3 regions of the Bacillus paramycoides genome follow, and region 1 is predicted to be linked to each of the others. Evidence: riboswitches for the same ligand, from Rfam matches in the RefSeq annotation. Region 1 holds a riboswitch; each other region holds the start of a gene.

The links. Region 1 has a riboswitch for S-adenosylmethionine ahead of AAG068_RS01065 (ABC transporter permease). Riboswitches for the same ligand answer to the same signal wherever they lie in the genome.
Region 2: another riboswitch for S-adenosylmethionine. It lies ahead of AAG068_RS02135 (cyclase family protein); the one in region 1 lies ahead of AAG068_RS01065 (ABC transporter permease).
Region 3: another riboswitch for S-adenosylmethionine. It lies ahead of AAG068_RS24990 (methionine ABC transporter ATP-binding protein); the one in region 1 lies ahead of AAG068_RS01065 (ABC transporter permease).

The regions. Positions count from the first base shown of each region.
Region 1 is NZ_CP152427.1:182,155-186,400, forward strand. It holds gene AAG068_RS01050 (multidrug effflux MFS transporter) at 1-598, shown strand, start outside; gene AAG068_RS01055 (hypothetical protein) at 848-1,351, shown strand; gene AAG068_RS01060 (DUF3951 domain-containing protein) at 1,370-1,585, opposite strand; SAM riboswitch class I at 1,759-1,864, shown strand; gene AAG068_RS01065 (ABC transporter permease) at 2,001-2,918, shown strand; gene AAG068_RS01070 (ABC transporter permease) at 2,935-3,939, shown strand; gene AAG068_RS01075 (ABC transporter ATP-binding protein) at 3,896-4,246, shown strand, end outside.
Region 2 is NZ_CP152427.1:397,092-401,337, forward strand. It holds gene AAG068_RS02115 (S-adenosylmethionine decarboxylase related protein) at 1-522, shown strand, start outside; gene AAG068_RS02120 (hypothetical protein) at 579-707, shown strand; partial or broken gene AAG068_RS02125 (ATP-binding protein) at 797-990, shown strand; gene AAG068_RS02130 (hypothetical protein) at 1,252-1,632, shown strand; gene AAG068_RS02135 (cyclase family protein) at 1,660-2,292, opposite strand; SAM riboswitch class I at 2,378-2,490, opposite strand; gene AAG068_RS02140 (PRK06851 family protein) at 2,640-3,749, shown strand; gene AAG068_RS02145 (nucleotidyltransferase domain-containing protein) at 3,870-4,246, shown strand, end outside.
Region 3 is NZ_CP152427.1:4,777,971-4,782,216, reverse strand. It holds gene AAG068_RS25005 (toprim domain-containing protein) at 14-358, shown strand; gene AAG068_RS25000 (thioredoxin family protein) at 362-670, shown strand; gene AAG068_RS24995 (hypothetical protein) at 825-1,169, shown strand; SAM riboswitch class I at 1,295-1,402, shown strand; gene AAG068_RS24990 (methionine ABC transporter ATP-binding protein) at 1,702-2,727, shown strand; gene AAG068_RS24985 (methionine ABC transporter permease) at 2,720-3,385, shown strand; gene metQ (methionine ABC transporter substrate-binding lipoprotein MetQ) at 3,409-4,221, shown strand.

The DNA of each region.
Region 1 (4,246 bases):
AAAGGATCGTCTGTTTATGGGATATGCATTGTCTCAAGGGCTAGTAACGGCGGCAATGTTTGCATACATTTCGGGCTCACCATTTGTGCTACAGAACATATACGGAGCATCACCACAGCAATTTAGTTTATTCTTTGCAATCAACGGTATTGGTATTATTATTGCTAGTCAGGTAACGGGTCGTTTAGCAGGGAAAGTGAATGAGAAGACATTATTTGTTGCTGGTATTATTATCGCAGCTATTGGTGGTTTATCTTTACTACTGACAATCTTACTAGGAATAGGTTTAATTGGTGTTTTATGCTCGTTATTCCTTGTCGTATCAAGTGTCGGGGTTGTATCAACAACTGGGTTCTCGTTAGCGATGAGAAATCAGAAACAAGCCGCAGGAACAGCGTCGGCCTTATTAGGATTATTACAGTTCATTTCAGGAGCGCTTGTTGCACCGTTAGTGGGTATTGGCGGAAGCAACACCGCATTACCGATGGGTGTTGTAATAGCTCTTTGTGAAATGGGTGCTGTGTTATGTTATTTGTTTATGGCCAGAAGAAGTGAAAAGCAGTTTGAACTGCAACAAAGACAAAATTTAGAGGCTTAACTTATAAAAAAGAGCTGATTCAAATATTTTTGAATCAGCTCTTTTTTCATTTCTTTGAAATAACTCATACAGCTTTGTAAGGTGATGCAAAAGTTATTTGCATAAAGTGACGATACTGTGACAAAAATGTAGGCATGTATATTAAGGTAGCGTCTTAAGTGTAAAAAGTAGGATGTTCTCGGTATAATAACAAGTGGAGATAAAAGAAACTATAATGAGTAGTAGCTGTAGATAAAAGGAGAAGAAGAGATGAAGAAGGTTTTGGGTATTGCTGTAATGGGAAGTATGATCCTTCTAGCAGGATGTAATGGAAATAAAGATACGAAAGAACCGAAAGAAAAGGTAGAGCAATCTACTGAGCAAACAGAAGAGATGAAAGAATACCGTGCAGTACATGAAAAATACGATATGAAAATGAATAAAGAAATTAATAAAGCACTACAGTTATTTGAAGTGGCAAAAGAAAAGGGCGGTAAGGAAATAACGAATGCTACATATAAAGAAGATGTGCAAAAGGTAACGACTAGCATGTTAGAAGATATTGATAATATACGTAAAGAAATTCGTGTTCCAAAGTCGAAAGAGCAAGAACATGAGGTATACGCTGGTTTCTTGAATGAATCGGAACAAGCAATGAAAAAATTACAGAAGTTAGCTAAAGAAGAAGACTCATCATTGATTCGTGATATAGAAATTAACTTTGCAACAGCATCGACATACTATAAACGTTTTCAAGCAGAAACGAAAAAATAACCTTGCGTACGCGCAAGGTTATTTTTTCTTCTTACCATCTCCGTCTTCATCCTCAGATACTAATACATTCTGTTCTTCGTGAAATGCAGAGATTTTTTGTCCGGTAATATTATCGAATGGAGTATAAAAAGAAGTGATACGTTTCTTTTTAATAAAGAGTTTATAGAAGCCGATGATGACAAGTATAACGATTGTTAATGGTAATCCTATAGTAGCAAGAAGTAAGGGATCCATTTTATAACTCCTTTAATACAATTTCTTTTTATTATAAGTGAAAGATTGTAATTTCAATAACTAATATAACAGAAAACTGATTTTTCTAAATATATCCAATTTGATTGACTTTTCATTTTTTCAGAATTATAATTCGAAATATACAATTTGAACCAAATAATAATATAGCAATTTACTTATCCAGAGAGGTAGAGGGACTGGCCCTATGACACCTCAGCAGCGGGTTCTGTAACAGGAACACCGTGCTAATTCCAGCAAGCAAGTCTTGAAAGATAAGTGATGGGCCTTCGTTTATTAAGCCTTGATCTTATTTTTTAAGATCAAGGCTTTTTGTGTTTTAAGAAGAGGAAAGGGAGTAATGGGAAAGATACGTTAATAAAACAAAGTAAATTTATGAGTTTAGGAGGTTATTGGAGTGTATGTTGTTAAAAAACTATCAGTTATGGTGTTTACACTATGGATTATTACAACAGTAACATTTTTGATTATGCACATTATTCCGGGGGATCCATTTTCATCGGATGCAAAGATCTTTCCGGCGGAAGTTGTGCAGAACATGAGGGCAAAGTATCACCTTGATGAACCGCTATGGAATCAATATGTTGCTTATTTAGACGGCGTAGTTCATTTTGATTTTGGTGAATCTGTTCAATCGACGGGGCAAGGTGTATCAGAAATTATAACGACAGGATTTGGTCCATCAGCAATCATCGGCTTACAAGCACTTGTTATTTCATTGTTAGTCGGAATTGCAGCGGGTACATTTGCTGCTCTCTATCACGGGAGAGTAATTGATTATAGTGTGAGTTTACTTGCGATTCTCGGCATATCTATTCCAAGTTTTATTTTAGCACCATTATTTATACAAGTATTTGCTATACAATTTGAACTTTTACCAGTAGCGTCTTGGGGCACATTTGAACATACGGTATTACCGTCATTCGCATTAGCATTAGGGCCAATCGCGGTTATTACAAGATTTGTTCGCTCTAATATGATTGAAGTTTTGCAGAGTGATTATATTAAGCTAGCGAGAGCGAAAGGTATACCAATTAAGAAGATTATTATAAGGCATGCTCTTCGAAATGCAATTGTTCCAGTACTAACGTTTGTTGGACCGTTAATGGCTGGGCTTTTAACAGGAACTTTCATTATTGAAAAGATCTTTGCGATTCCCGGTCTCGGAAAATATTTTGTAGATAGTATTTTTAACCGAGATTATCCAGTAATTATGGGAACAACAATTTTCTATAGTGCATTATTAATTTCTTGTATTTTCATTACAGATATTATTCACCGTATTGTTGATCCGCGTATTCGTTCTATTACGTAAGGAGGGGGGCATTTAAATGGGAGCTTATGAAATCAATAAACAGCTATTAACGAATGAAGAGAAAAAAGAATTAACGATAAATAAAGAGCAGCAAACGATTAGCCGAAAAAAAGAAGTGTTTCGTAAGTTTGTATCAAATCCGATCGCAGTTCTAGGAGCGTTGACATTATTACTCATTATTATTTTCTCTCTTATCGGTGAAAGTTTAACCCCTTTTACCGCGAGTGAACAAGTAAAAGAGGCGACAAATTTACCTCCTAGTAGTGAGCATTGGTTCGGAACAGATGATTTAGGTCGGGATATTTGGGCACGTACTTGGGCTGGTGGGAAAATTTCATTAGTAGTTGGATTAATAGCGGCTGTTCTTGATATAGGACTTGGTGTACTGATTGGGGGATTTAGTGGATATGTGAGAGGGCGTAATCGCCTTGGAACGTTAATTGATGAGTGGATTGTACGAGGGATTGAAGTATTATACGGTATTCCATATTTATTAATTGTTATTTTACTACTAATCATTATGAAACCAGGACTTTTTACAATTATTATTGCTCTTGCATTAACAGGGTGGATTGGTATGGCACGTCTCGTTAGGGCGCAAGTCTTATCTTTAAAGCAAAGAGAATTTGTTATTGCAGCAGAGCGATTGGGTACATCGCATATGAAGATTATATACGGACATATCATTCCGAACTTAACAGGCATTATTATCGTAAATTTATCATTTACAATTCCCGCAGCTATTTTCTCAGAATCATTTTTAAGTTTTATCGGACTCGGGGTACAATCACCAGCAGCGAGCTGGGGGACGATGACGAATGATGCGCTCGGGACACTATTAAGTGGGGAATGGTGGCAACTTTTCTTCCCATCGCTGATGATTGCGCTCATTATGTTCGCATTTAATGCAATTGGTGATGGTTTGCAAGATGCAATTGATCCAAAAATCGTCAAACGGAATCGAAAGGAGAAAAGACATGGGACAGCTCTTATCTTTAGAAAACGTAACATTGGCCGTTGAAAAAGAGAATAGTAAGCAAGCAATTGTGAAGCATGTTTCCTTTTCTATTAACGAAGGTGAAATCGTTGCACTTGTAGGAGAAAGTGGTTCAGGAAAAAGTGTTACAGCACAATCTATTGTCGGATTAAATCAAGAATCTATTCACATCGATGACGGGAGCATCTCTTTCCACTCTCAAGGATTAACGAATTTACAAGAATCAGAATGGAATCAAATTCGAGGGAAAGACATTTCGTTTATCTTTCAAGACCCTCTGTCCGCTTTAAATCCGACGATGAAAGTAGGAAGGCAAATTACAGAGGTGATT
Region 2 (4,246 bases), 210 kb from region 1:
GTAAAGTTAGGGGAGAAAGAGTTCTATGGTTGTTTAATGCCACATGAGGAAGTTTTAATTTTAGGGAAAAACTTTAACATGGAAGTTGGGTTTCTTTACCGAATTAATGAGTATACAACAAATATAATTAGGCAAAATTTAGATAAGGTAGAAGATTTATGGAACTGGAATCGTAAAGTATTTAATCCAGCCGAAGAAGAGATTGCTGGCGAGGATCTAGTCGGTGTATTACTCGTTTATGAAAATAGCGAGACATATATGTATAACGTAATGAATAGCAGTCAAGTTTTTCATAAATATAAAACGAATGCAACTTACTTCCAAGTAGGATGCGGAATTTATGCTGGCTTGTGTAGTTTGCTGTTCGATAACTTTAAACAAGGTGCTTATTATGTAGAGGAATTATTATTAAATACAGAAAGTAAGTATGGAGAATATTTGAATTTATATATGAATGATTTTGTAGTTGGTGGAAATGACTTTACGGATGGATTGCTGCATGATCGGGTAAGGTGGATATAAGTTGTGATGAAAAGGAAGGGGAAATCTCCTTCCTTTTAGCGTTATAAGGTTACATATTGCCCCGAAAGCAAGTTCATGTTTATCCCGCTATTTGCCGGGCAGTAAGACCGCCACTTCAAAATTCAGCGGAAGCGAAGAAGTTAGATGGAGGAACTGCCCGTAAAAGCCCGATTGGTGAGGGCTAATAATCAGTGGGGGATGGACAAAAACCCCCCTGATTAAAGTTTCACTTTATATGAACAACTTTAAATGCTAGATATATGAGGAAAGAGGAGCTTTAAAAGGATTTACACAAATACAAAAAGAAAGAAGTCCTGCCGATAAGATATTATGTTATAAGAAAGTGAAAGAAATAACGGGAATTATGAATGATGTAATATACGGGAACTCCTTTTATATGTTGTACAGCTTGTGGAAAGTTATGCAGCACAATATAGAGTGAAATTTCAATTGCAAGTAGATGGGAGTAGGAACGAAAGTGGAAATTTCTTTACCGACAGTATAATGTGCTAGAAGAAAATATTTTTCAGAAAAGTGTTCTTGTTGTGTAAATATAAACATTTTATAAAATGTTTCAAGAAGGGTTTTTTTTATAAAATACTTCGTTTATAATGGAGGAAAATATCGACATGAGATTTGTTATTCATGTAACGGTTCGGTAGTGTTAGAAAAAGAAGGGGTGCACGCGCATCCTTTTTTCTATGCAGATATTATGAAAGAGGTGGTATGATGGAATTAACATTAAATTCGACTGTATGCTTACACACGATTCAATTTCGAAAAGAGCAAAAGAATTATATTGTAAAAGATACAATTACAGGAGAAAAATATGAAATGCCGCCACTTTGGATTGATGCATTGGCAATGATGCGTGACGGTTTTTTATTAGGGGAAATTGAGGAGAAATTAAAAGAAGAGTATCCCGACGAAGAAATAAATATGTTAGCATTTACGAGGCAACTGTTAGAGCTAGAGCTTGTCGGAATGGTAGATGGGGAAGAAATAGCTTGTACAAAGAAGAAAGAGAAAGATTATTTAGCTTGGTTACGTCCTCGTGTTGAGCAATTCTTTCTTAGTTTAAATAAAAAAAATAGAAGCAAAGGTCAATGATGATCTTTGCTTTTTTGTATAGTTTGTTTAAAAAATTACAGCGAATGCTCTTGCGAAAGCACCGTCGCTATTTTTAATTTTTAAAGGTGCTGCTGAGAAAAAGAAACGTTTCGTGTGAATGGCATCTAAGTTTGTTAAGTTTTCGATTAAATAAATATTATTCCCAAGTAGTATGTGATGAATTGGCGATGTTTCTGTCGTTACCTCATCAGGAGAGATGAAATCTAAACCGACAGATTTTACTTTTAATTGAACGAGTTCTTCAGCTAATTCTTCAGAAAGATAAAAAGCTTCTTTCTCATATGCTTCTGTATTCCATTTAGTAGATAGATTGGAATGGAAAATGACAATATCACCTTCTTTTATGTCAGCGTTGTGTAATACTTCTTTAGGTAGTTTTCGTTCTTGTACATGAGTTACATCGATAAGAACAGCTTCACCTACAAATTGATCTAGGGGCAATTGATCAATAGTCGTTGCGCCTGAAATGAAATGAGCAGGAGCATCACAATGCGTACCAACATGAACGACAGAATGAAAATCTGTAACTTGATAGCCTGTCTCTTCAACACTTGTAATGGCTTCTAAATTGATTTTTGGTGTTCCAGGAAATTGAGACATATTGTTTTCAAATGTTTGCGATAGGTCAATTACTTTCACTTTAAATACCCCCAATATATGTTTTGAAATATAAAAAACTCACCTTTCATAGTCAAGAAAGATGAGTTTTGCACACAATAGTTACGTTTTATCTTTCAAAATGCAATGCATTTTGCAGGAATTAGCACCTATTCAGTTTGTATAAACTGAGGTTGCTGGGCTTCAAAGGGCCGGTCCCTCTGCCTCTCTTGATAAAGGTATATTCAATTTAAAGTTCGGAATTTTCGTGATAACAAAATTGTAATTCATTTCCTTTTTCTGCGCAACACAAAATAGGTATTCACCTAAATAAAGTTGCTCGCATATTGTAGCTTATGTAAATAGAATGCTGCGAAGGAGTGAGTGCAGTGACAGGGAATGTATTGAATTATTATGCTGGTGGAAATACAGCTAGAGGATTTCATAATTTATACGAAGAGAATTTAAAAGGACTAAACAGATTATTTATTTTAAAGGGTGGACCTGGAACGGGAAAATCTTCTTTAATTAAGGCAATAGGTCGTGAATGGGTTGAAAAGGGATATGATATTGAATTTTTACACTGTTCTTCTGATAATAAATCGGTTGATGGTGTCATTATCCCGAAGTTAAAAGTAGGAATTGTTGATGGAACATCACCGCATGTTATTGAGCCGAAAATGCCAGGAGTTGTCGAGGAGTATATCAATTTAGGTGTTGCTTGGGATTCAGATAAATTAAGAAAGCAGAAGGTGGAAATTGAAAGATTTGTTTCAGAAGCAAGCAAAGCTTTTCAAGCTGCTTACGCTCGTTTTAACGAGGCATTAGTTATACATGATGAGTGGGAGAAAATATATATTGATAATATTAATTTTGATAAAGCAAATGAACTAACAGATCAGCTCATTCAGAAATTATTTACAGATAAAGTTGGGAAACAATCGCTTGTGAAACATCGCTTTTTAGGGGCAGCTACACCGAAAGGTGCAGTTGATTTTGTTCCTAATTTAACAGAGGGATTATCACATCGTTATTTTATAAAAGGACGCCCTGGCTCTGGAAAATCAACAATGCTCAAAAAATTAGCTAAGGCAGCAGAAGAAAAAGGATTTGAAGTTGAAGTATATCATTGTGGATTTGATCCAAAGAGTCTTGATATGGTGATCGTAAGAGAATTAGGATTTGCAATTTTTGATAGCACTGCGCCACATGAGTATTTTCCGAGCCGCGAAGGTGATGAAATTATAGATATGTATGCCTTGATCGTGACACCAGGGACAGATGAAAAATATGCGACAGAAATTCGTGATGTGTCGATTCAATATAAAGCAAAAATGAATGAAGCGATGTCTTTCTTAGCAAAGGCAAAATCAGTTCGTGATAAATTGGAACGAATTTATATTGCTGCTATGGATTTTTCAAAAGTAGATGTATATAAAGAGGAGATTCAAAAAGAGTTTGAACGAATTGCGGTTAGTGTAACAGAAAAGAACAAGTAAAAATAAGAGGTTTTGACAAGCTGTCGGGAATTTTCTGACAGCTATTTTAGTATGGAGTAAACTTAGTAGTATATTTGTCGAATTTCCAAGGAAATAATCAAAAAATGGAGAGGGTATGAAATGAGAGAAAAAATTAAGTTAGAGTTAGACAGAATTGAAAAAGAGAATGATGTGAAAATTTTATTTGCAGTAGAATCAGGGAGTCGTGCTTGGGGATTTCCATCGAAAGACAGTGATTATGATGTTAGATTCGTTTATATACATCCGGTAGAATGGTATTTATCAATTCATGATAAACGAGATGTAATTGAATACCCGATTAGTGATGATTTAGATATAAGCGGATGGGATATTAAAAAGGCATTACAGCTATTCGCAAAGTCAAATCCAGCTTTACTCGAGTGGATTCGATCACCAATTTTTTATTCGAAAAGCTCTAATTTTCCAGAACAACTTCAACAAATGAGTGAAAAGGATTTTGACCCAAAAGCAACGAT
Region 3 (4,246 bases), 700 kb from region 1:
CGGGTGATGACATATGATTTATGTGGAAAAAGTCATTATTGTAGAAGGTAAATCAGATAGAAGAAAGATTGAATCTATTATTCGTGAACCGGTGGAAATTGTTTGTACAAATGGTACAATTGGTTTGTCGAAAATGGATGAGCTCATTGATCAGTTTTTTGATAAGGAAGTGTATGTACTTGTGGATGCTGATGATGCTGGAGAAAAGTTAAGGAAACAATTTCGAAAAGAATTTCCGCAAGCAGAGCATATTTATATTGATCGCTCGTACCGAGAAGTGGCAACTGCGCCATCTTCACACTTAGCAAATGTACTATGGGGAGCTGACATTGACGTTTATACAGAATATTTACGGTAAGGAATGATAGAAGTGATTGACTGGACAGGAGCCGAAGCAACAGCCCTAATAGAGACTGAAGAAAAAACAGTGTTATATGTATATACTCCAATGTGTGGAACATGCCAATTAGCAAAAAAAATGTTAACTGTCGTTGAGATGACAATTGAAGACTTGAAAATTGGAATGTTAGATTTAAATTATGCTCCGCATTTAGCGAAAGAGTATGGGATCGAAAGTGTGCCGTGTTTACTTGTTTTTGAAAATGGGACACTCATGAAGAAGATATATGCATTTCATTCGGTTGAATATTTATATACGGAATTAAAGTAGGCGGCAAAGTTTTTGCCGCCTCGACATATTTCTTGGGAAATATGTCGAGATGCAGGGTGGTTACAGTATTTGTCGAGCGAAAGTAACAGGATTGCTCTTTAGTAAGAGGGAATGGTATGTGTAATAGAAAGTGATATGAAGGATGTGATTTAAGGTGAAATTATATTCTTTGCTGCAATCATTTGTAAATTACGCTAATGGTCAATATCATTTAGAGCCGCTTTTAAGACAAGGAGAAAAAACTGTTAATTTCCGCTTTGGAGATGAAAGTTATTCGTTACAAATTTCAAGAGATTATATAGAACTGCTACATGAGGAAATAGGGACGGAGCAAATTGTTTGTGTAGATGAAGAAGATGTAAAACAATTGGTAAACGGCAATGTACGATTGCAAATGTTAATGAACGATGGACGTGTACAATATTCGGGAACATATCGAACGATGCTATTAGTCGAATCGATGTTTCACATATGTAAACCGATGTCAGTAGGGGCTTAAAATTCTGAAGGTTCATTTTTTACGAAAATTTCTGTTGACATGGTGTGTGGATATTGATACAATTCAATTCATAAAATATAGACAATTTCATAAATTACAAATCAGACGAAAATGTAATCTGATTTCTCTTATCAAGAGAGGTGGAGGGACTGTGCCCTGTGAAGCCCGGCAACCGTCAACTTATGTTGAAATGGTGCCAATTCCTGCAAAGCAAATGCTTTGAGAGATGAGAGAGAGGGATAATGCTGTTATATACGCACATAAACCTTTCTGCTTCTCTAAAGCAGAAAGGTTTTTTTATTGTTTGAATGTGGAGGACATTCAAATAATAAAAGTAGTGATACCGGTGGACTACACGCATTAAACATAAAAAATTGCGGAGTCGACCCAAAATCTAGCTTCAGCGGCTAGAACAGTCGGTCGTTTCATCCCTTCCTATGAGGCAAAAAGCGCCTCTACGTCAGGGATTCGGGCGTCCTCTTGTTCTAAACGAGCCGCTTACGCTTTTTATTAAAAAAAGGGGTGATACACCATGATTCTATTAGAGAATGTAAAGAAAATATATAAAGCAAAAAGCGGTGATGTCACTGCTGTAGATAACGCCAATTTAAAAATAGACAAAGGTGAAATCTTTGGTGTTATCGGATATAGTGGCGCTGGGAAAAGTTCTTTAATCAGATTGTTCAATCAGTTGGAGAAACCAACTTCTGGCCAAATTACAATTGCAAATCGTGTGATTTCAGCAATTACAGGAAGTGAACTTCGTAAGGCAAGGCAAGAAATCGGAATGATTTTTCAGCATTTCAACTTACTTTGGTCACGAACTGTACGCGAAAATATCGAGTTCCCGCTTGAAATTGCAGGTGTTGACAAGGCGAAGAGAAGAAAACGCGTGGATGAGTTAATTCATCTTGTTGGATTAGAAGGAAGAGGAGATGCGTATCCATCTCAGCTGAGCGGAGGACAAAAGCAACGTGTTGGTATTGCGAGAGCGTTAGCTAACAATCCGCAAGTACTTTTATGTGATGAAGCAACGTCAGCTCTTGATCCAGAAACGACAGATCAAATTTTAGATTTATTATTAGATATTAATAAGCGTCTCGGTTTAACAATTGTACTCATTACACATGAGATGCACGTGATTCGAAAGATTTGTAATCGAGTGGCGGTAATGGAAAAAGGAAAGATTGTAGAAACGGGTCCAGTACTTGATGTATTCCGTAATCCACAGCAAGATATTACAAAACGATTTGTAAAGCAATTAACAGATTCTGAAGATACAAATGAAACGATTGAAAGTTTAATTGAAAAATATCCAGATGGTAAAGTAGTTCGTTTGCAGTTTATCGGTGAAGCTGTAGAAAGACCAGTACTTCAAAGATTAATGCAACGCAGTGATATAGAAGTTAGCATTTTGCAAGGAAATATCGCACAAACGAATGACGGTTCTTACGGTAGTTTAGTTGTTCATTTAAATGGTGAGGAAACAGCGATTCAGCAAGCAATAGAGGGAATACATCAAGATCAAGTAGAGCTGGAGGTGATTGCACATGGATAAGTTACTCACAAATGTTGATTGGAATCAAATGTTAGAAGCAACTGGTGAAACGTTATATATGACGGCAATCGCTGCTCTTGCCACATTTGTTTTAGGACTAATTTTAGGATTGTTACTCTTTATGACAGCGAAAGATAATTTATGGGAAAACAAGACGGTTAACACAGCGATTGGAGCGTTCGTAAATATATTCCGTTCGATACCGTTTATTATTTTAATCATTTTATTAATCCCATTCACAAAGATCTTGCTTGGAACAATTCTTGGAGCAAGTGCAGCGTTGCCAGCTTTAATTATTGGAGCGGCACCATTTTACGCAAGAATGGTTGAAATTGCACTTCGTGAAATTGATAAAGGTGTAATCGAAGCTTCAAAAGCAATGGGAGCAAAAACAAGCACAATTATTTTGAAAGTGTTAATTCCAGAATCGTTACCGGCATTAGTATCTGGTATTACGGTTACGACAATTGCTTTAGTAGGCTATACAGCAATGGCGGGAGTTGTTGGTGCTGGTGGTCTTGGAACACTTGCATATTTAGAAGGATTCCAACGAGGAAATAACGATGTAACAATCGTTGCGACAATTTGTGTATTACTAGTTGTATTTTTCATTCAGTGGATTGGTGATCGTGTAACGGTTCGAATAGATAAACGATAATAAAAAACGGGAGGATGTTACAAATGAAAAAATTATTACTTACAGCACTTATTTCAACTTCAATTTTTGGGTTAGCTGCTTGTGGCGGGAAAGATAAAGATGAAAAGAAATTAGTTGTGGGGGCTTCTAACGTACCGCACGCTGAAATTTTAGAAAAGGCAAAGCCGTTACTTGAGAAAAAAGGAATTGAATTAGAAGTGAAAAAGTTCCAAGATTACGTGTTGCCAAATAAATCGTTAGCGGATAAGGATCTAGATGCAAACTACTTCCAGCATATTCCGTATTTAGAAAAAGAAATTAAAGATAAAAAATATGATTTTGAAATAGCGGGGAAAATTCATATTGAACCAATTGGTGTATACTCTCAAAAATATAAGAGCTTAAAAGAACTTCCAGACGGGGCGACAATTATTATGAGTAATTCCGTTACTGACCATGGACGTGGTTTAGCAATTTTACAAAAAGAAGGCATTTTAAAAATTAAAGACGGAGTAGATCCAGTTAGTGCAACTCCAAAAGATATTGCAGATAATCCGAAAAACTTAAAGTTCAAAACGGATATTGAGCCTGGTTTGTTACCACAGGTGTATAACAATAAAGAAGGCGACGCTGTTTTAATTAACTCAAACTATGCAATTGATGCGAAATTAAACCCAGAAAAAGATGCAATTGCAATTGAAGGTGATGATTCTCCATATGCAAACGTAGTAGTGGTTCGTAAAGGTGATAAAGATAAAAAGGCGATTAAAGAGCTAGTAGAAGTATTGCATTCAAAAGAAATTCAAGACTTTATTACTAAAGAATATAAAGGTGCTGTACTTCCGATAAGTGAATAAATAGAAGGAAAGGACTGGTAATTTT